3 regions of the Endozoicomonas montiporae CL-33 genome follow, and region 2 is predicted to be linked to each of the others. Evidence: predicted binding sites of a transcription regulator. Region 2 holds the regulator's gene; each other region holds the start of a gene.
The links. The regulator LexA, encoded in region 2, represses DNA repair genes until DNA is damaged. The targets are predictions, from matches to a motif close to TACTGTNTANNTANACAGTA.

Region 1 (7,324 bases), 970 kb from region 2:
CTGCACCGCTTCAGCCACAGGCTCGTAGGTCTTTTCTTCTTCCTGATAAGCTTCCAGATCGTGGAAACGATCAGGGTCCAGCAGGCGAAGGCGGGCAAAGTGGCTTTCAGGGCCCATTTGCTCCGGGGTGGCTGTCAGCAGCAACAGGCCGGGAATATGGCGCGAGAGTTGCTCGACAGTGCAGTACTCTGTGCTCGGGTTTTCTTCATCCCAGACCAGGTGATGGGCCTCATCGACCACCAACAGATCCCAGTCGGTCTGCATGGCCTGCTCAAAGCGTTCGGCATTGTTGCTGAGAAAATCCAGACTGCACAGAATCAGCTGTTCGGTATTGAACGGATTGTCGTCATCGGCGTTACGGCAGCGTTCTTCATCAAACAGGCTGAAGTGCAGATTGAAGCGGCGCAACATTTCGACCAGCCACTGATGTTGCAGGCTTTCCGGCACCAGAATCAGAATACGGCCAGCCCGCCCGGTGACCAGTTGCTGATGCAATATCAGACCGGCCTCAATGGTTTTACCCATGCCCACTTCGTCAGCCAGCATCACCCGTGGAGCGTGTCGGCCAGACACTTCCCGGGCAATATGCAGCTGATGCGGAATCAGGCTGGTGCGCGCGCCAACCAGTCCACGCAGAGGTGAACGCTTCAGCTTGTGGTTGTGCTGCAGGGTTTTGTAGCGCAGGGAAAAGTTGCTGTTCTGATCAATCTGACCAGCCAGCATGCGATCCTGCGGTTTGTTGAAACGAATAAAGTTGCCCAGACCGGATTCGGGCAACACAGCGGCCTGACCATCAGACGATCCGCCTGAGATCACACCTTCGTAAGTTAACAGGCCATTGCTTTCAATGGTGTCTGTTACCGTCATGATCCAGCCCTCGTGACTTTCTACTTTGTCACCAGGGTTGAACTGCACACGTGTTAATGGGCAATTGTTAACGGAATAAAGCCGGGTTTCACCGGTAGCGGGGAACAGTAGGGTGACCATCCGTCCGTCGAGGGTAAGCACAGTGCCTAAACCCTGTTCAGTTTCGGTGTCACTAATCCAACGTTGTCCAGGAACGAAGCTCGTCATGTCGTGACTACATACCTTGCCAGACAAAAAAGGGCGCTATATTAGCGGAATTACTTCTATAAGCAACCAGTACAAGTGCTAGATTTGCTGCCTTTTTACGTTTGAACGTTGTGCATGTGAACACGGTACCGGTGCGGAGAGCCTATGAATTATAGACAGAAACCGAAGCGGAGTGGATTCTGCTTCGGTGAGTGCGGAGTAAATCAGGTGGGTTACAGTGTCAGGCCGCTTCAGAATCCGGGTCTTTTTCGTCGGACGGCTTACCAATTTCAAGCACCAGGTCAGGCTTGCCCTTGAAGGCTTTGGACAGAATGTCCTTGTTGCGAGACAGTAACAGGCCGATATCTTCTGCCAGCTGTTCATCCATCGTAAAGTGATCTTCCAGCAGGGTGGTCAGATTGGCTGCCAGCTCCAGCATACGGTCATGTTCTTCAGCGGATTTTTTGTCTGTAAACATACTCCCGTCCCGATCAACTCGCCACATAGGGGTAATTGACATGGCCCTCTCCTGTTTGGCATAGGGGTTAGTAATATTCTATATACTGTATATAATTACAGTTATTTTGTCTAGGGTATAAGTCCAGAGCATAAAAAAACCGGAATGTTCCGGTTTTTTTATGCTTGTGAGTGAGCGTAGCTTTTACCGCAGTTCATCCAGATAGAAGGCAGCCCAGTAAAGTCCGCCTGGCCAGTAGTCGGCGTATGGATTTTTGTGGAACTTTTCGGCAACTTTTTTCAGTGCCTGATCAGGCTGATCAGATTCTTTTGCCTGTGCTCCATCTTCTGTTTTTCGGATCAGCATATCGGGCAGACTGGCGACTTCTGTCCACTGGTCATCGAACAGTTTTTCCCAACCCGCTGAATGCTGGTCACCGGCTTTTGGCAGAATATGCGCCACGACTTTAAGTGATATATCACTCTTGTAAGGGTATGAGTAAAAGACATTCCGGAAGATAGAAAAGTAGTCATTGTTCAACCACTCTTTTGCTCCTTTGCCTCTGACTTCCCTTGAACTGACGCGTTCGTACATGCTGTGCATGTTTGGGGCAAACTCATTGCGTTTGATCGGGTAGTTATACGTGCGGAAAATATGGAACAATGCCGCATTACCCTTCGGGTTGACCAGACGAGTCCCTCCGGATCGGACAAAGTGATTCACGATGTCAGGTGTCATGGTATACATATCGAGCCTGCCCTGTTCTTTTAACCGGTTGGTCATCAGCTCAAGGGGTTCGCTGGTGTAGTAGGGATGGTAAACAAATACCGGATTATTGTGATGAGTGTGCATGCCCAGGACGGGCTCATAGTGAACGTCTGTCTCGGCAGCAATAAAGGTTAAATCGCCCTTGATGCCTTTGCCGCCGGGGTCGGGCTCTCCGTTTTTATAGCCGAAGCGACCGTATTGAAGCCCGGTGTTGAAGGAAGGTTCGTTTGCGAGAAAAATTGAGCGTCCATCCGTTCCCAGCATGAACATTTCCAACGGAGTGGGTGCTTCGACGTAGTCAGGCGTTGCAACGCTTGCAAAGAGATAGGGCGTTTCATTTTCGCCGCGATAAACAACGGACAGGGCAATAATGGAGTAGCTTTTGTTAATGATTGAGGTCAGGGGTATGAAGAAATCTCTGGCATCATAAGGCAGTGTTTTACCCGTTCGGAGGTTGGCCTGCTCATAGTTATATTTCGCGTCCAGATAGTCTTCGGTCTGTTCTTTGACATTGCTGTCAATTCTGGCAAAGGAAGGGTGCTTTGCCAGTGCTTCCAGGTCCAGCCCAAAAACACGGTCTTCAATGCCGGCGTAGACGATATCGTTAACTTTGTTATAAGCCAGAGAAATACCGTGTTCGTGGTTATACTCCTGTTTCTCATCGAAGCCTTCGGTGAGAAAATCGGTAATGTCCAGATTAAGCTCCGGATACCGGTAGGCTTTTTTGGCACCATGACGATTAGGGTGTTTCAGAATAATGCGGGAGCGGTGGCAGGTGAAGAGCAGGCTTCCGTCATCCAGAACAATAAGGTTCTGGCTTTTTGGCAGGTTTGAGTTGCTTTCAGCAACGCTGAGAGGCATTTTGGTTTTTTCATGCACTCTCGGTTTCTGTGTCAGTTGGAAATTATACTCAACCGGACAGGTTTCTTCGTACTCTCCAGCCAGCTCCCAGGCATAACCATGACTGCCAGCCAGGCTTTCGGCAGGATTTGAGCCAAAGTGGTCAAGGTCGCTTAATCCCTTTCTTCCGACCAGTGGCAAGGAGCCGTCTTCAGGCTTGTCCATAGGCAGGCGAACGATGAGTTGTTTGTTATTTTTGCCGGTAGCCAGAGCGTGCAGATAGGCCTGACTTTCTGCAAGGAGTGACTGGCTAAACAGGAGAAATGTTGCACTGACAAGGAGTGATCTTGTTATTTGTGAGAAACGCATATAACCCTCTTTGCTACTGATTCGCAGACTAACTGTATGACCATACAGCCGAATATTAGTTCAGCAGAGGGTGGGAAGCGTAGATCAGGATTTATGGGTTCGCCTTTTGAGCGCCGGCTGGAACCCGGCGTTCATAAGGCAGAAAGGTTATGAAAAGCGGTTACGCTTGTGTGGGGAAGCTTTTTTGTGTGGGGATGGGCGTTTCTTGCCTTTGCCCTGGGCAGCCGTTTTGCCGCGAGGGCCTTTCAGGCCGGTGCGAGTGGTACGAGCCTGCTTGCGAACGGTTGGCAGTGGTGCCGGATCCAGTTTTACGTGGGCGGCCAGTGTATCGATAGCGTCTTTGTCCAGCTCTTCCCACTGACCCATACGCAGGTGGTCAGGGATGATGACGTTGGCAAAGCGCACACGTTTCAGGCGGCTGACGGTGAGTTCCTGGGACTCCCACAGACGACGGACTTCGCGGTTACGACCTTCCATAATGCAGACGTGGAACCAGCGGTTAATGCCTGCACCGCCGGAGTCAACGATATCGGTAAAGCGTGCCGGGCCGTCTTCCAGTTCAACGCCTTCAAACAGATTTTTCACTTTCTGTTCAGTGACATTACCCATGACGCGTACAGCGTATTCACGCTCGATTTCGTGGGAAGGGTGCATAAGGCGGCTGGCCAGCTCACCATCGGTGGTGAACAGGAGCAAACCGGAGGTATTCAGGTCGAGACGGCCAATGGCAATCCAGCGCTCACCGCTCAGCTTGGGCAGACGGTCAAACACGGTTGGGCGACCGTCCGGATCGGAGCGGCTGCAGATCTCGCCTTCAGGCTTGTTGTAGGCAATTACACGACGCACTTTGGATGCGTAGTTGTCGAGTTTTACCGGACGACCATCCACAGAGATTCGATCTTCTGCGGTAGCACGATCACCCAGAGAGGCCTTTTCACCGTTCACGGTGATACGACCTTCGCTGATCCAGCGTTCCATCTCACGGCGCGAGCCGATGCCAGCGCCCGCCAGGATTTTTTGCAGTTTTTCACCCTGGGGAGGCGTTGTTTCAGTAGTCATTGCTTTATACCAGGTGGCGATGCCACCTCATCATTGTCGAAAGGCGGGCAGTATAAATAAGGCAGACAGAAGATTCTATAGAGAATCTTCTGGGGTTTTGCGGGTGGATTCCGTACTGTCGCCAGAGTCTTCAACAGACTCCGTGTTACTGGATTCTTTCTCATCCGGCTCCAGCGACTCCACCTTCTGCTTTTTAATCAGGTCGTCAAAGTTATCAGGCAGATCGGCTTCCATTTCATCCAGCTCGGCGAACAGGGCTGCCGCGGACTGTTCTTCAACATCAATGACTTCATGAACTTCGCTGGCATCCACTGCTTCAGTCGTTTCTGCAGGCTCGACCTCCAGTGAACCCTGCTCGGGTGTTTCGGTCAGTTGTTTGGCCATCTTTTCAAGGTCACGAATTTCGGACAGCGGTGGCAGTTCATTGAGATTCTGAAGGTTGAAGTAATCCAGAAACTGCCGTGTGGTGGCAAACATGGCAGGACGTCCGGGTACGTCCCGGTGACCGACCACCCGAATCCACTCTCGCTCTTGCAGTGTGCGGACAATGTTGCTGCTGACACTGACGCCACGAATTTCTTCGATCTCGCCCCGGGTAATCGGCTGTCGATAGGCAATCAATGCCAGCGTTTCCAGCAGGGCCCGGGTGTAGCGTTGCGGCTTTTCTTCCCATAAGCGTCCAACCCAGGTCGCCAGCTCCTGCCGCACCTGAAAACGGTAGCCCGAGGCCACCTGTTTCAGCTCGAAACCACGGCCTTCACAGCTTTCCGACAGGGCAACCAGTGCTTCACGGAAGGCATTGGCGTCCGGGGCTTCTTCTTCCGGAAACAGTGCCATCATATGCTCCAGAGTCAGTGGCTTGTTGCTGGCCAGCAGGGCACCTTCCAGAATGCGTTGCAGTTGTTCGATTTCCATAAGTCGGTCTGTTCGTCAGTCAATTCTGGCCTTCACATGAATCGGGCCATAAGGTTCGTTTTGTATCAGTTCGATCAGGGATTCCTTGATCAGTTCCATCACTGCTATAAAGGTCACGACCACGCCCAGTCGTCCTTCATCCACCCTGAACAGGGCAACAAAGGGCGTAAAGCGGTCAGACGACAGTTGTGATAACACCTGACTCATACGCTCACGTGTAGACAGGGCTTCTTGTTCAATCTGATGGTTTTCGTACATATCTGCCCGGCGCAGTACTTCGCCCAGTGCCAGCATGACTTCTTTCAGGTCAACGTCAGGGTGAGGACGTTCCAGCTCCACATTGGGTGGTTCGGCACTGACAAGGTAGATGTTGCGATTCAGTCGTGGCAGTTCATCAATGTCTTCCGCTGCCTGCTTGAAGCGTTCGTACTCCTGCAGTCGGCGAATCAGCTCGGCTCTCGGATCTTCCTCTTCTTCCTCGTCATCACTGACTCTGGGCAGCAGCATTCGAGACTTGATTTCAGCCAGAGTGGCAGCCATCACCAGATATTCTGCCGCCAGCTCAAACTGGGAGGACTCCATCAGTTCCACGTACTCCATGTACTGTTGGGTAATGGTGTACACCTGTATATTGAGGATATCCATGTTGTTGCGTTTGATAAGGTACAACAACAGGTCAAGGGGGCCCTCGAAGGCATCCAGAAACACTTCCAGTGCTTCGGGTGGAATATAAAGGTCGTCAGGCAGCTTGGCCATGGGCTGTCCCATGACCAGAATGCGGTTTTCCAGTGCAGCATCGGATGCCTCGTTCAGGTCAAAGGCATCGGTTTGTGCCGGTGCTTGCTCTTCCGGCGTCGTGCTGTCTGGCATCTCATCGGCCACGGCTTCCGTCGTGGTCATCGGGCTATCACCTTGTCAGGCTCCTCTTATCGAACTGCTTGGTTTCGAACCACTTTGCATTGAAAATACCCTTTTCATCATCGACGAAAAGGGTACTGCTGGAATAAAGTGGGTTATTGGTCAGGATTAATTACTAATGTCATACATTGCTGATCAAGAATCAACCATCTGTTTGGCGATGGTCTATTTCAGCGCTGATCTTTTTCAACGCTGATCTTTTTCAACGATAGTCAATGCCAATGGCATCACGCACATCACGCAAAGTATCCTGAGCTTCATCCCTTGCCTGTTCACAACCTTCTGCAATGATGTTTTTTACGACATCCTGATTGCGTTCAAGTTCCATGGCTTCCATTCGGATTGGCTCCAGCTCGGCCTGACAGGCGTCAATCACCGGTTTTTTACAGTCAAGGCAACCAATGCCGGCATTGCGACAGCCTTCCTGAACCCAGTTCTGGCGTTCCTCATCCGAGTAAACCTTGTGTAGCTGCCAAACCGGACATTTTTCCGGTTCGCCAGGGTCGTTGCGGCGTTGACGTGCCGGGTCAGTGGGCATTTTGCGGATTTTGCTGGTAATGTCGTCCGGCTCTTCACGCAGGGTGATGGTGTTGCCGTAGGATTTCGACATTTTCTGTCCGTCCAGCCCCGGCATTCTTGCCTGTGGCGCCAGCAGTGCCTGTGGTTCCGGAAGGATGACCTTGCCGGTACCTTCGAGATAGCCAAACAGTCTTTCCTGATCGCCCAGAGTGATGTTGGATTGTTCTTTCAGCAACGCTCTGGCGGTTTCCAGTGCTTCGTCGTCACCTTTTTCCAGATAAGCCCGGCGCAGGTTGCGATACAGGGTGCCGGTCTTTTTACCCATCTTGCGAATAGCCGCTTCCGCGTTATCTTCAAAGCCGGGCTCCCGACCATAAAGATGGTTGAAACGTCGGGCGATTTCCCGGGTGATTTCAATATGGGCTT
Region 2 (7,324 bases):
GGTGAAGCCTGAAAACGCCCGTTCAGACTCGACAACACTTTTTCTGTAGAACGAATTTTATAATGGGGGGGCTGATCAATAAATTCTTTAACAATGGCACCTCTGTCCGAGGTTTCAGACATAATATTGTTCAGCGTAAAGCTGAATAGCGCAGATGGAATGCCATGTCCGGCCACATCCAGCTGATAGAAACTGATATGCTCACCATCCACTGCCTGATAGCCAAACATATCACCACCCAGTATCCGGCTCGGCTGAAAGAACCAGTTAAAGCTGACATGTTGAATGGTGGCGGGCTTGCACAATAGGTCAGCTTGTGTGGCCGCTGCAGACTCCAGATCCTTTTCAATGATTGCAATCGCCCGGGAAATCTGCCGGTTTCGCTCTTCCAGCGTACTTTCCAGCTGAATAATACGCACTCCCGCGTTCAATCGCGCATCCAGTTCTTCAAAATTCACCGGTTTGGTCAGGAAGTCGTCCGCACCACAGTTCATACCTTCGATCACCGCTTCCCGTTCCGTCTTTCCGGTTAGCAGAATAAAGTAGGTGTAATGTTCAATCTCACTGCTTCGAATGGTCTTTAACAACTCAATACCATCCATCTCCGGCATCATCCAGTCGCTGATCACAATTCTTACTGTCCTGTCCTGCTGCAAAATGGCCAGCGCCTCTTCACCATTGGCAGCTTCCAGCACCTGATGGCCTTTCTTGCGCAGCATGACTGACAGCATCAATCGCTGATCCCGGGCATCTTCAACAATAAGAATATTCATGCCAGACCTATCGGCATGAGTCGCGGAGACTAAAATGATGCGGCAAACAAGGCAAAAAGGCAGGATGGCCAGTTATGCTTAACCTGCCCTTAGGAAAAATGACTAATCAATTATAACGCTCGCGAAGGTAATCAATACGATCTTTGCAGGAAAAATAACGCTCTGATGCGATCAAATCTTCATATCCCACCGCATTAGAAGCCCTAAGTGTTGAGATATCGACTTCACGCTGACTTAACCGGGGCAGATTCGACAAAGCCTCTATCGCTCCCGTCCGACTGCTGAGAATTAATAAGTCGCAGCCTGCGCTCAGTGCCTGTTCAACACGATTGCTAAAACTGCCCACTGAAGCGGCTCCTTCCATTGTCAGACAGTCACTGATCACTATACCCTCAAATCCCAGCTGATCCCTGAGAATATCCTGCAGCCAGACTCTGGAAAAACCAGCCGGACGGCTATCCACTTCAGTAAACACAATATGGGCAGGGATCACTGCATCAGCGCCCTGCTGAATCAGCTCTTTAAAAGGCACCATATCCCTGGCAGCGATCTCGTCAAAGGGGCGATGATCTTCAGGCAGCAACAGATGTGAATCGGCATCGACACTGCCATGGCCGGGAAAATGCTTGAGAACACAGGCCATACCGGCTTCACGAACACCTTCAATCCAGGCACTGGTCATCTGAATCACCTGCTCCGGTTCGGAGCCAAAGGCACGATCCCCAACAACGTCGGTTTTACCGAGATCAAGATCCAGTACGGGCGCAAGACTCAGATCAATACCGACAGCCCGTAACTCAGACGCCATCAGCCAGCCAACATCTCTGGCAAGCTTCAGAGCGCCCTGAGGATCCTGCAGGTAATATCGGGATAGTTGACCAGCGGCAGGTAGTCGTACAAAACCATCTTTGAAGCGCTGTACCCGACCACCTTCATGGTCCACCATAATCAACAGATCCGGACGTAACTGTCGTATGTCCTGAACAAGCGCCTGCAATTGTTCACGGCTTGAATAATTACGCGTAAACAACAAAACACCGGCAATACCTTCATGAACCAGAAAATCCCGATCTGCGCTGGACAGTTCTGTGCCCTTCAAATCAACAATCAAATGACCCTGTTGACTAGATCGCTCCATAGATGAATCGCTCCATAGCTAGCTCGATAGAAGGCCCCATAAACAGCACCTTTCTAGTGATCAAGAATTTCAATGGTTATACCTACAGGGATACGATCGAACAGATCAATAATGTCTGCCCCATGCATCCTTATGCAACCTCTGGAGCCTGGCACGCCCATCTGTGCCGTGTCCGGCGAACCATGAATATAAATGTAACGGCGCATTGTATCGACATTCCCGAGACGATTAAAACCCGGCTCCAAGCCACTTAACCACATAATACGCGACAGTATCCAGTCTTTACGACCCGGGTATTTTGCTTTTAACGCATCAGAATAAATTTCACCAGTAAAACGACGACTTTCAAATACCGCATGCTCCGGCAACCCGCTGCCAATTTTTGCACGAATAATATGCCGCCCCAGAGGCGTCTGCCAGCTGCCTTCCTGTTGTCCTATGCCTTTACTGGCGGTGGACACGCGATAATGAACGCGTTGCCCATCATCCTGATGCAGTACCAGTTCCTGGTTGGGAATATGAACCGTTATATGCACAATCAAACAACCTTTATTAAACGCTTATGCAACACTGTCATCCAGTTATCGACCTGATCCGGCAGCCTCTGAAGCTGGGTACTCAACAGGATGATCATCAGGTGTGGGCTCTAAGCCCTGCAGCCATAAAAGGTACCATACGACGCAGGATTATCACCATGGAATCATCAATGGCAAAGTCCCGTCTGGCAATGGCCTGTAAAGTCTCAACGCCTGACATGGTAAACACGGCAGAACCCAGTATGAAGTAAGTACGCCAGAACATGTCCGCCGGTGGCAACGTCGGACAGGCGCTTTTCAGTAACAGATAATAGCGGTGAAAGGCTTTCCCGTAAGCCTCGGTAAGGTAGTGCTTCAAATGCCCCTGATTCTGACTGTAAGCAAGCCCCAGCAACTTCATAAAGGTTGACAGATCATCATCCTGACGAGGCTGAACAGCAATGATCTGATCGACCAGCAAATTCAAAACCGTCTCCAGCTCGGGTGGATTGTCCGGATTCATGGCATCAAGGCTACTGTCGAGATTCTTCACAAACGGATCCAAATAACGGGCAAAGACTGCCTGAATCAGAGCTTTCTTGGAGCCAAAGTGGTAATTGACAGCCGCAAGGTTCACACCTGCCTGCCCGGTAATGGATCGAAGCGATGTTTCAGCAAACCCGTGTTCGGCGAAGAGTGCTTCCGCTGCATCGAGTATTTTTGTAACGGTTTCTCCCTGTCCCATGCCTGTGCTCTCTATAGTTCAAACAACCGTTTAATACTTTCGTTTTAAACGCGATACCTGTCAAGAAAATAGGCCTGAATCAGACAGGAACAGTTCCAATCAGTGATATACAGCTTGAAACAGCAGTATTACTGTATATAATTACAGTCACTGTATATAAAAACAGATTTACCACCATGATCAAGCTCACCAAACGACAGTCTGAAATACTGGAACTCATTAAATCCCATATTGAAAATACCGGCTTTCCGCCAACTCGTGCCGAAATTGCCAAAACCTTTGGCTTCCGCTCGCCCAATGCCGCAGAAGAGCATCTGCGCGCACTGGCTCGCAAAGGCGCGATTGAAATGACACCGGGCGCTTCTCGCGGCATCCGTATTCCGGACGCAGTGAATACCAATGGTCTGCCCGTGGTAGGACAGGTGGCAGCCGGTAGTCCGATCCTGGCTCAGGAACATATTGAAGACCATCTTCAGTTGAAAGGCGATTTTTTCAATCCCAAGGCTGACTTCCTGCTGCGTGTAAAAGGCATGAGTATGAAGGATATCGGTATCCTTGATGGCGACCTGCTGGCTGTTCACAAGACAACAGACGTACGCAATGGCCAGGTGGTCGTGGCGCGCATTGATGATGAGGTCACCGTCAAGCGCTTCGAGAAAAAACAAAACACCGTACTGCTGCATCCGGAAAATGAAGAGTTTGAAACCATTGTTGTTGATTTAACACAGGATCTGTTTGCTATTGAAGGTCTGAGTGTTGGAGTCATCAGACATTAATGGGGAATCAGGAGGAGGACCGTCATGCGAACGCACACACCAACAACAAACTCGAAAAAAACAGCCCGACCAAGGGTGGATGAATTAATCCTGTCAGGCCCGACATGGCAATCGGGTCTGTTCCTGTCTCCGGTACTGTCCAAACTGGCCAGTGAAGAAGAGCAGCGCTGGCTGACCCTGATACTGTCAGATCACAATCCCGGCAAAACCATTAAATGGCTGAAATCGGAAGGTATCAGCAGCTGCAATGTCAGAGTACTGAACCGCGCCAGTCGAAAGCAGTCACTGGATCTCACTTATAAGGCTCTCGCCTGCGGCACCAGCCATACCGTTATCAGCTGGATTAATGAAATGGATCAGGAAGATCTGTCAAAACTTGAAGACGCTGCCCGCAGTGGTCGGTGTAATTGCCTGACGATCAGAAGCAGGGATGCTGCGTGAACAGCTCCCTGTATTAGCAAAGCGGGTAATGGAAAAGCAGGTAATGGAAAAGCAGTTAATAGAAAGTTACGTTAAAAAATCAGTGCAAAACCCGATGCTCGCCTATGTCTTCTTCACCGTGGTGTGGACTGGTCACTTCAGCCAGCTCCAGCATACCGGCATCGAACATGGCTTTAGCCACCTGCAGATAATCATCCAATAAACAGGTGTGTGCTTCATCAGAGAATTTCAGGGTCAACAGTGGTTCAGCATCCGGATCGCCACTTCGACGCAGTACGATTTCCCCCGTCCTGAGTTCAACAATTTCCAGAGGCGATGCAGACACAAAGATTCACTCCGTATTAACCGAGAGAACAGACTGAATCACAAAAACGAAAAGTTCAATACAATCACTAAGACAGAGAAGTAAAAATGAGAGGCAGGTCAAACTATGAAAATAAAGTCGATAGCCTCTGCCAGAAAACAGAGGCCGGGATATTCGGTTTCTAGGCCGTCAACGACAGCTGCAATACCTTAGTACCGTTCATGGTGCCATAGTCCAGAGGACTGATGGCTTCTACCGGTACATTGTAAGCTGAAGCCCGACTCTGCAAATCGTTCAACATGTATTTCACCTGGGGCCCAGTAACACCACATCGAACTCTTTGACCATTTCATCAAACTGACCAGCACCATGAGCGTCAATTTCAACATCCTGGTCCAACTCAGCCGCCGCTTCCCGCATCTTTTTAACCAGCATACTGGTGGACATTCCGGCAGAGCAGCACAGCATAATTTTTTTTATAATATAGGCCTCGTTGTAGTCACTTCCTCATTCCGTAAAGTCACTATAACGAAGATGAAATCATAATGTAACCGGTTTCATGATAAGTTAGAAAGTTCTGTTTTTCTTGTTGATCGATATCAATAAACATCAGAACAACAGACGATTACCACTCAAGATTAAAATTCCGAAAGTGTCCCACCAGTTCCTTAAATCGCTTCAGGTAATCAGTTGCCGACTCTACAGTCAGATCAGCGATGTCACTTACGGAATCATGGCTGACTAGCTGAATCAAATCATTCGACTGTCTTGGACTTTCAGGCTGAAAAGACACAAAAAGACTTTGCCATAAAAAATCAATCTGGCTTAACCAGCCAGACTCAAGCATGGCCTCTAATTGTGCAAACTCAGACGGTATTTGCTCTTTCTGCCTGACCAGAGACATCGCTTCAGCAAATGTGGGTGCGCTTTCACAGGAGATTCGATACGGCTCCAATATCTCTGCCAATAATGAACGCCATGCCAGCTGCAGTTGCAGGATAAAACCCTCTCTGAAAGCCAGGGCTTCCTGTCGCTCAGCCAGCTTCCATGCGTCCAGCTGAAGGCGCGCAAAGTGCAAACGTTTATTGGTATTGGTTGTCCAGTTATTCTGCATAGCTCATCTCTGCCCGTAAAAACCTCTAAAGAAACAGTGTATTGTTCCTGCCAGAAAGAAAAAAGCCTCTGTCGTATGAACAGAGGCTTTGCAAATCAATTCAGGCTGACTCAGGATTTTTTGGTGGCTCGCTTTTTCGTCTGCTTTTCAACCCACTTGCCTTCTTCGAAAGTTGCACTCCAGCCCGTAGCCTTGCCTGCAACTTCAGACATCACGTACTGCTGTTTAGTCTTGCGACTATAGCGAATAACGGCAGCGTTCCCTTCCGGGTCCTGACGCGGGGCATCCAGCAGATAGTGATACTTGGAATCAATCTCTGCCTGATGAGGAATCAGCTCACTGACCAGAGGTGCACGGGTTTCCCGGTTTTTCGGGAACTGACTGGCAGCCAGGAACAGACCGGATGCACCATCACGAAGAATGTAATGGTCTTCAACCTTCACACACTGCAATTCTGGCATGGGTACCGGGTCCATCTTGGGTGGTGCCGCCTCGCCACTCTTCAGCAGTTTGCGTGTGTTCTTACATTCGGAGTTTGTACAGCCAAAGTATTTACCGAAACGACCCGTCTTAAGCTGCATCTCGGAGCCACACTTGTCACACTCCAGCGTAGGGCCGTCATAGCCTTTGATTTTATACTGGCCTTTTTCAACCTCGTAGCCGTCACAGTCGGGGTTGTTACCGCAGACGTGCAGTTTACGCTGCTCGTCGATCAGGTAGCTTTCCATGGCCGTGGAGCATTTCGGGCAACGATGCATGGCGCGCAGTGCATTGACTTCAGCAAACTCATCGTCAGCGTCCTGCACTTCTTCACCCGGAACCAGGTTTAATGTGCTTTTGCAACGCTCTTTCGGTGGCAACGAGTAGCCGGAACAACCCAGAAAAACACCGGTACTGGCGGTTCGGATCATCATGTTGCGTCCGCATTCCGGACAGGCAATGTCCGTAGGCGTGGGATCATTGCTACGCATGCCTTCCTGTTCAAGCTCGGCATGTTCAAGCTTCTGGCTGAAACCGGCATAGAACTCATTCAGCAGACCTTTCCAGTCTTTACCGCCTTCTGCCACGACATCAAGGTCAGACTCCATATGAGCAGTAAAGTTATAGTCCATCAGCTCGGAGAAGCTCTCAACCAGACGGTCTGTAACAATATCGCCCATCTTTTCCGCATAAAAGCGACGGTTTTTCAGCGATACATAGCCACGATCCTGAATGGTCGAAATAATGGATGCATAGGTGGATGGACGACCAATACCCTGCTTTTCCAGTTCTTTTACCAGTGCCGCTTCACTGAAACGCGCCGGTGGACGGGTAAACAGCTGTTTCGGATCCAGCGCTTCCAGTGTCAGGTCAATCCCTTTTTCAAGGGCAGGAAGGATAAGGTCATCACCCTTTCTGGATATTGCCTTCATCACCCGGGTATAACCATCAAACTTGAGCGTACGACCTTTAGCACGCAGTTCCAGTCCATCCGTATGAACTGTCAGAGTGGTACTCAGGTATTCCGCCGGAACCATC
Region 3 (7,324 bases), 770 kb from region 2:
TCCGCTTTCTGGCTATCATGCAAAAACAGATTATCCGTCGCAATGTCACCGAGTTACTGTCGTCATCTCTCCCCCCGCTTCTGGTACGTATATACTCCGCCCGCGGCATTGCCAGCGAAGATGACATCGCACGCCAGCTAAAAGGGTTACATCATTACAACCAGCTAAAAGATATTGGCACAGCAGCCCGTATTCTTGCGGATGCCATTGTACAGCAAAAAAAGATTCTGATTGTCGGGGATTTTGACTGTGATGGTGCCACCAGCAGCGCACTGGGCGTCCTGGCGATTCGGGCCATGGGCGGACAAGTGGATTATCTGGTACCCAACCGGTTTGAATACGGTTATGGCTTAACACCGGAAATCGTTGAAGTGGCTGAAAGCTATCAGCCGGACGTTCTGGTCACCGTTGATAATGGTATCTCCAGCCTCTCAGGCGTTGCAGCCGCTCGCGCCAGAGGGTGGCAGGTGGTGGTGACCGATCACCATCTGGCAGGCAGAGAACTGCCAGAAGCAGATGCCATTGTGAACCCGAACCAGCCCGACTGCCCTTTTCCGGGCAAAAGCACGGCAGGGGTTGGCATTATCTTTTATGTTATGTGCGCCCTGCGCACCGAGCTGAACCAGCGTGGCTGGTTTGAACATCATCCCGCTTTTAATCCTTTTGATCTGCTGGATCTGGTCGCATTAGGTACGGTTGCCGATGTCGTCAGCCTTGATAAAAACAATCGTATTCTCGCCTATCAGGGACTGGCACGTATTCGAGCCGGGCAGTGCCGCCCTGGCATCAAAGCCTTAATCGAAGTGTCAGGTCGAAGCCAGTCCCGGCTGGTTGCCAGTGATCTGGGCTTTGCTTTGGGGCCAAGACTGAATGCAGCAGGACGACTGGACGACATGTCCACCGGTATCGAGCTACTGCTGACACCTCACCCGGAACAGGCCAGAGAGATTGCCTCGGAACTGGACACACTGAACCGTGACCGGAAAGACATAGAAGCAGGTATGCAACAGGAAGCACTGGCAGAGCTGGCCAAACTGAATCTGGACAGTACCGCCGAATTGCCTTGGGGTGTCAGTCTGTATCAGGATGGCTGGCATCAGGGGGTCATTGGTATTCTGGCTTCGCGCATCAAAGACCGGCTACACCGTCCGGTTATTGCCTTTGCTGCAGCCGAAAATGGCGAACTTAAGGGCTCTGCCCGTTCCGTTAAAGGATTGCATATGCGTGACGCACTCGATGCTGTTGCCAGGCAGCATCCGGATCTGATCATCAAGTTTGGTGGTCATGCCATGGCTGCGGGACTGAGCATCAAACAAAGCGGGCTTGCGACCTTTTCCGACTGTTTTGATCAGGTTGTTCGGGAACAGCTGGACGCCGATGACCTGGAAGCCAAAATTCATACCGATGGTTCACTGGAGACCCACGAGTTCACTTTGCAAAATGCACAAATGCTCAGAGATGCCGGTCCCTGGGGACAGAGCTTTCCGGAACCGTGCTTTGACGGCACCTTTCAGCTGGTTCAGCAACGACTGGTAGGACAAAAACACCTGAAAATGGTATTGAAAGTCCCTGACAGCGAATTTTTTCTGGATGGCATTGCGTTTAATATCGACCCACAGCTCTGGCCCAATCCGGCCATTAACAACATTCGCGTGGTCTATAAACTGGACATCAACGAATTTCGCGGGCAACAATCGCTGCAATTGCTGGTTGATTATTTTGAACCGGTAAGCTGACATAAACAGCCAGCGTTTGCATTAGTCACTATTTACTCTAACCTGATGTAATCAGGATTCCTATCATTCGCTGGCTATAACAATCTGGCTATAACAATGACGACAAACACCCGAACAAAACGCTTGGCTCCCCTGATCATTCTGATCATTTCCCTAGCCCTGCTTATTCCGGGCATTACCCAGCCATTAATTACACTACAGGCATCACTCAGCCATCAGGCCATGGTGGAAACCGGTCAAACACTGGTTGAACAGCAGGATATGCACCCGGCGATGAAATCCATGGCCAGTCAATTTTTGGGAAGCCTGAAAGTGAGCGGGGACAGTCTGGTGTATGACAAAACGCGTAGCATTCTTGGCACTGCCGAAGATCTATGGCAGTTTGGCTACCGGTTTGTGGCGGTACTGATTCTGCTGTTCAGTGTTGTGATTCCGGCCATTAAATCGATCTTGCTGACGCTGGCCTGCCTTTCATCGTCATCAACCAGACTGCTTAAAGCCAACGCCCTGTTAAGTAAGTGGTCTATGTCTGATGTTTTTGCCATGGGCGTGATTATTGCCTTACTGGCTGCCAATGCAGCTTCCTCAGAAACCGCTGCTGTCAATTTCAATGCCCAACTGCACAGTGGCTTCTACTGGTTTGTTGCCTACTGTCTTTTATCTACGGTTGGGTCACAGCTTCTGATCAGAAAAGATTGAAATACAAGCTGACATGACTGTGTAAATTACAATACAAACGACTCTATGAACTAGACTTTTCTGCATGTCGTCAAGCGATGGCTATTGCTAATTGAAACCTTCAATTCAAGGGGTCAGATTCATGGACAAGCCTAAAGTGCTGCCGATATTAGCAGCATTCCTATTATTTTTTATCAATACCGCTTCGGGTGAAGATCTCGAAGGCTGGCTCAACGGGTATCACATCTTCACCGTCTCAGAGGACGATAACCAGATTCATATCACCTCAAAATATTCAGGTCAGAAAACAGTCGTCACCGGAGAGAAAACCTCAGAGACTTCAGAGGGAAATGACACAGTCTCACAAGAAGAATCTAAAATTGAGGATCAACCACTACCCAATCAGGGCTGCCCCTCAACGTCGAACGACGATGACAACACCGTCTTTCGCCTTTTTCAGGAAAAAAAACACCTGGCCATCACACCAGTGCCAGAACATGAAGACTGGATGATCGTAGAGAGTAGACACGGCACTGAAAATCCAGTGCTCTTTCATGTAGACGACTCTCAGGGTTCTCCGCAAAACCCATATTACACTCCGGAGCCTCCAGCAGAAGGCAGCAGTTTTTTTTCCCGCTTAATAGTCGCATTGAAAGATCGAAATAACGACAGAATTGAAGCTAAAGCTATACAAGAAATCCTCCGTCACCCTGTCTTTGCCGGACAACTTGACAGCATGTTCACCCAGGGAAGAGTAACCTCCACCAGTCTGAGAGCATTCCGCATAGGCTCATATGTACACTCTGGACTGGGATATATGGCTAAATGCAAACTATTCGGAAATTGTCTGGCTAGCTATAAGGGTTTGACTTTTGTTACTTTTGAAATTCGCATCAAACTGGACAAGCACGGCAACTACAAACTGTTACGCATAACTTTAGCTATTCCAAATGCCTCTGATTCTCTTGCTCTAGGCGCTCCGGAATACGGCAAAAAACGTGATGACCAATATAAAAAAGATGACGATGATGACAAAGGTGGCAAGCCCTCTCCGAATGGAATAAGAGGATACCTAGCAAATCTTCCATTCGTAAACCTTTTTACAGGAAATAACGCGCAGCAAAGTCAAGATGGAGGCAAGGGCAACACAGGAACATCAGATGACGGCAAAGGTGGAAAGCAAGAAAACTCTGCAACCACCCACGTATTCAAATTGCATAACTGGCTTGTAGAACAATCAACCAACGGAACAAACTATCTGTCTGAGGAAGAAAGTTGGCTTAGTATTAAATCTCAGGCTGACTTTAATAAGGAAGTCACTCTAAAGCTGAATGCAAATTCTTTAAAAGGCACCATACCTGCTGCAAAATCAGGCATTGAAGCCTCAACACAACCAGCCTCTGGACAGTCCTATCAACCATTGAATCAACAACCTAATCAACAAGTTCTGGGGTATTAAAACACTCACAACAAAGCTAAAAGCAACACCTGATCAAAAAGGAAGCCTGATCAGGTGTTGTTTGATATATCAATGATCCATCTGCTGAACCTGCAATTCCAGTGCATCAATGGATATCTTGATTTCCATCAGGCAGATCACCAGCGACAATAGCAAAAACAAAAGGCTTAACCCAAAAAGCACAAACCCCCACTGAAACAGGTTGAGATGCAGTAGAAACATCACCACCACACAACAGATAAAACTCATAATGCCTGCACCCTGCATATGCTTGATCAGCTTCATGCGGCGCCGGAGGTTTTCAAGCTGCCCTCTGATGATCCGGCTATCAGGGTTTTCCTGATCTTCAGCATGCAGCGTCCGGATCAGGGAGGCCAGCGCCAGAAACTTATTGGTGTAGGACAGAAATAACAGGGAAATGGCTGGAAATAACAGCGCAGGCGTCGTCAGGGTCAACTGCATAAAACAACCGGTCAGGTTCAAGAAAAAAGACTTAAGTACTCAGCCATACAAAATCGCATATTTCTGGCTTATTGGGCAGGTACTGAACAAGGCGCAACGGCGGGAGCATAGCGAGCTATGTGACCAGAGTTGCAACGCCGTGCAGTGCCTGAACAATAAGTCAGAAAATATGATTTCGTATGGTTGAGTGCTTATTATTTCGATAAATACCTAACTGTCAAATGATTTGAATATTAAAATTTCCGCATTCAGACTCGGGAACGTTTACGCTCAAACAGTTCCAGTTGCAAAAACTGCTCCGGCGCACGCAAATCAATCAGCCTGACTCCCAGCCCCAACAACCGCACTGGCTTTTTCCCCCGCTCCCAGGCCCTGATCATCAGGGTGGTAAAATGCGATTGCGCATCCAGATCATCCCGGTCAAGAATCTCTTCCAGCGTAGTCTGACTGAAATCGGCAAATTTAACTTTCACAAACCGCTTCTGCACCGCGTATTCCGAACTGATGTCGGAAAAGCGCCGGGACAAATCATCAAATAGCGGCTTCACCTTTGACACAATAGCAGCTTCATCCATCAGATCAGTGTCGTAAGTATGCTCAACGGACAATGACTTACGACGGCGACCGGTTTCAACAGGGCGATCATCCACACCACGAGCCATTTCCCAGAGCCTTTCACCAAATGTACCGAACCAGCGACACAGCTCCAATGGCGAGTATTGACGCAGCTGACCACAGGTAAAAATACCTTTGTTGTGCATTTTTTCTGTCGTGACCTTACCAACGCCGTGTATTCGTTCTACGGGCAATTCGAACACAAAGTCTTCAATATCAGCAGGGGGAATAACAAACAGACCATTAGGCTTATTCCAGTCACTGGCAATTTTGGCCAGAAATTTGTTCGGGGCAGCGCCCACCGACACCGTAATGCCTATTTCATCTCTGACTGCCTGCATAATTTCCCGAGCCATTAATGTGGCGCTGCCTTTGCACAACTCGACGCCAGTGACATCAAGATAAGCTTCATCAAGCGACAAAGGTTCAATCAGCGATGTATAACGGTGAAAGATGTCGTGCATTTTTTTTGATGCTTCCTGATAAACATCAAAACGTGGAGGGATAATTTTCAATTCAGGGCACAATCTGACCGCCTGAAACGATGCCATGGCCGAGCGCACACCTGATGCCCTGGCCGTATAGCTGCAGGTGGCAATGACACCACGTCGTTCCGGTCTTCCACCCACCGCAAAAGCCTTACCTTTCAAGGACGGGTCTTCACGTTCTTCAACCGAACAGTAAAACGCATCCGCATCAACATGCAGAATTTTGCGTTGTTCGTCTGGCAGTGAAGTAGAAGACAGATCAGACATAACGGATTATTAACAGCAAAATAAGTACTTCTATGGTACTGATTCAGAAGTCAGATGCGCAAGAAAAACTGTCTTTTTATACAGCAATATAAGCGAACCTACTGGCTATATGAACCAAAAGTACATCATTTTGACAATAGCCACTTCCCCGTATTCCCATGCTGCCCAGAAAGGCGTTGAATGCGCTCCACTGACTTCGTTACCGGGCCATAAGACCAAGCTAAATCCAAAACCCGGCAGTGAACCAGACAGGTTCATTTTACGAGCCATTCCTCATAAGTGTGTTGCATCAGTGCATTTATGAGGGATGCCTCATAACCATTATTTCAACAACATCGTTGCATAAAGGTTGCTAAACAGCTCATTTATCCAGCGAGAGAATCACGGCTCTGCAATATGCGCTTTACGATTTTCAATACTCCGGTTATTCGTCCGATATGCTCTCTGATTGCCCGACTGGCACTGTTTCTGTCCGGCTGGAAAATTGAAGGCAAAAAACCCAAGGCACCACGTTATATAATTGTTGCTGCCCCCCATACCAGTAACTGGGATTTTTTCTATGGCATCGCTATCAGTCTTTGCACCGGTGTACAATGTTACTGGATGGGTAAATCCAGCCTGTTCTGGGGGCCTTTCGGCCCTGTCATGAGATGGCTGGGTGGCATAGCGGTTGACCGCACCAAGCCTAAAAGTATGGTGAATCAGACCGTCTGCTGCTTCAAAGGTAATAAACAGCTCCGTCTGGTTATCTGCCCTGAAGGCACCCGGGCCAAAGGTGATCGCTGGCGCACAGGTTTTTACCATGTGGCCAAAAATGCCAACATTCCTATCGTGCTGGGTTATCTGGATTTTAAACGCAAAGTCGGTGGTTTTGGCCCCATCATCAAGCCAACAGATAACATGGAAAAAGACCTCTGCGAGATTCAGGCTTTTTACGATGGCATCAACGGTAAGTTCCCCGAGCGATTCAGCCCGGTACTCTCTAAAAACTGTTGCGCCCAGTACTGCGATACTCCTGCTAAAACGGCACTGGCAAAATAGTATTCAGGCTAATGAGGCTGTCACAAAGTCTCATTAACTAAAGACCGTCGTTTTTTTAACTCCCCGATTATGAAAACCGCTTTTTCATAACAAACTATCGCTTTACACCTTCGAAACATGATGGCAATCTCAATGTTATGGAACACACCATAATAATTGCCGATGACCATCCTCTGTTCCGAACGGCTCTGCAGGCTGCACTTCGACAGGGGTTACAAAATCCTGAAATACACGAGGCAGGCTCAATAGCAGCGCTGCAATCTGTGTTGCAGCAGGTTCCCAGCCCGGATCTTATTCTGCTTGATTTGCATATGCCCGGAGCACATGGTTTTTCCGGACTTATTTTTCTTCGTGGGCATTATCCCGAAGTGCCTGTTGCCATTGTTTCAGCCACCGAAGACCAGCAGGTCATTCAACGGGCAATGCAACACGGTGCTAACGGCTTCATTCCCAAGTCTTCACCGCTGGATACCCTGAAAGAAGCCATCACCCATGTACTGGATGGCGAAGTCTGGCTGCCCGGCAGTGCCGCTGGCCTTTCCACACCGCAGGCAACCCACGATATCGAACAGAAGCTG

Region 1: the regulator LexA is predicted to act here: its motif matches at 1,615-1,634, upstream of EZMO1_RS08600 (YebG family protein).
Region 3: the regulator LexA is predicted to act here: its motif matches at 5,772-5,791, upstream of dinB (DNA polymerase IV).

Annotation. Positions count from the first base shown of each region.
Region 1 is NZ_CP013251.1:1,918,689-1,926,012, forward strand. Features, by position in the region: gene rapA (RNA polymerase-associated protein RapA) at 1-1,008, opposite strand, end outside; gene EZMO1_RS08600 (YebG family protein) at 1,295-1,573, opposite strand; gene EZMO1_RS08605 (hypothetical protein) at 1,715-3,487, opposite strand; gene rluB (23S rRNA pseudouridine(2605) synthase RluB) at 3,635-4,546, opposite strand; gene scpB (SMC-Scp complex subunit ScpB) at 4,622-5,461, opposite strand; gene EZMO1_RS08620 (segregation and condensation protein A) at 5,477-6,361, opposite strand; gene EZMO1_RS08625 (tryptophan--tRNA ligase) at 6,582-7,324, opposite strand, start outside.
Region 2 is NZ_CP013251.1:2,889,317-2,896,640, forward strand. Features, by position in the region: gene EZMO1_RS13345 (PP2C family protein-serine/threonine phosphatase) at 1-773, opposite strand, end outside; gene nagZ (beta-N-acetylhexosaminidase) at 880-1,911, opposite strand; gene EZMO1_RS13355 (L,D-transpeptidase) at 1,965-2,447, opposite strand; gene EZMO1_RS13360 (TetR/AcrR family transcriptional regulator) at 2,545-3,171, opposite strand; gene lexA (transcriptional repressor LexA) at 3,348-3,947, shown strand; gene EZMO1_RS13370 (hypothetical protein) at 3,972-4,388, shown strand; gene EZMO1_RS13375 (hypothetical protein) at 4,468-4,713, opposite strand; gene EZMO1_RS28415 (PTS sugar transporter subunit IIB) at 4,874-4,993, opposite strand; gene EZMO1_RS27310 (PTS sugar transporter subunit IIB) at 4,999-5,139, opposite strand; gene EZMO1_RS13385 (DUF6586 family protein) at 5,318-5,806, opposite strand; gene topA (type I DNA topoisomerase) at 5,917-7,324, opposite strand, start outside.
Region 3 is NZ_CP013251.1:2,115,911-2,123,234, reverse strand. Features, by position in the region: gene recJ (single-stranded-DNA-specific exonuclease RecJ) at 18-1,736, shown strand; gene EZMO1_RS09735 (paraquat-inducible protein A) at 1,833-2,435, shown strand; gene EZMO1_RS09730 (hypothetical protein) at 2,557-3,873, shown strand; gene EZMO1_RS09725 (DUF2721 domain-containing protein) at 3,943-4,335, opposite strand; gene dinB (DNA polymerase IV) at 4,584-5,705, opposite strand; gene EZMO1_RS09715 (lysophospholipid acyltransferase family protein) at 6,102-6,746, shown strand; gene EZMO1_RS09710 (response regulator transcription factor) at 6,884-7,324, shown strand, end outside.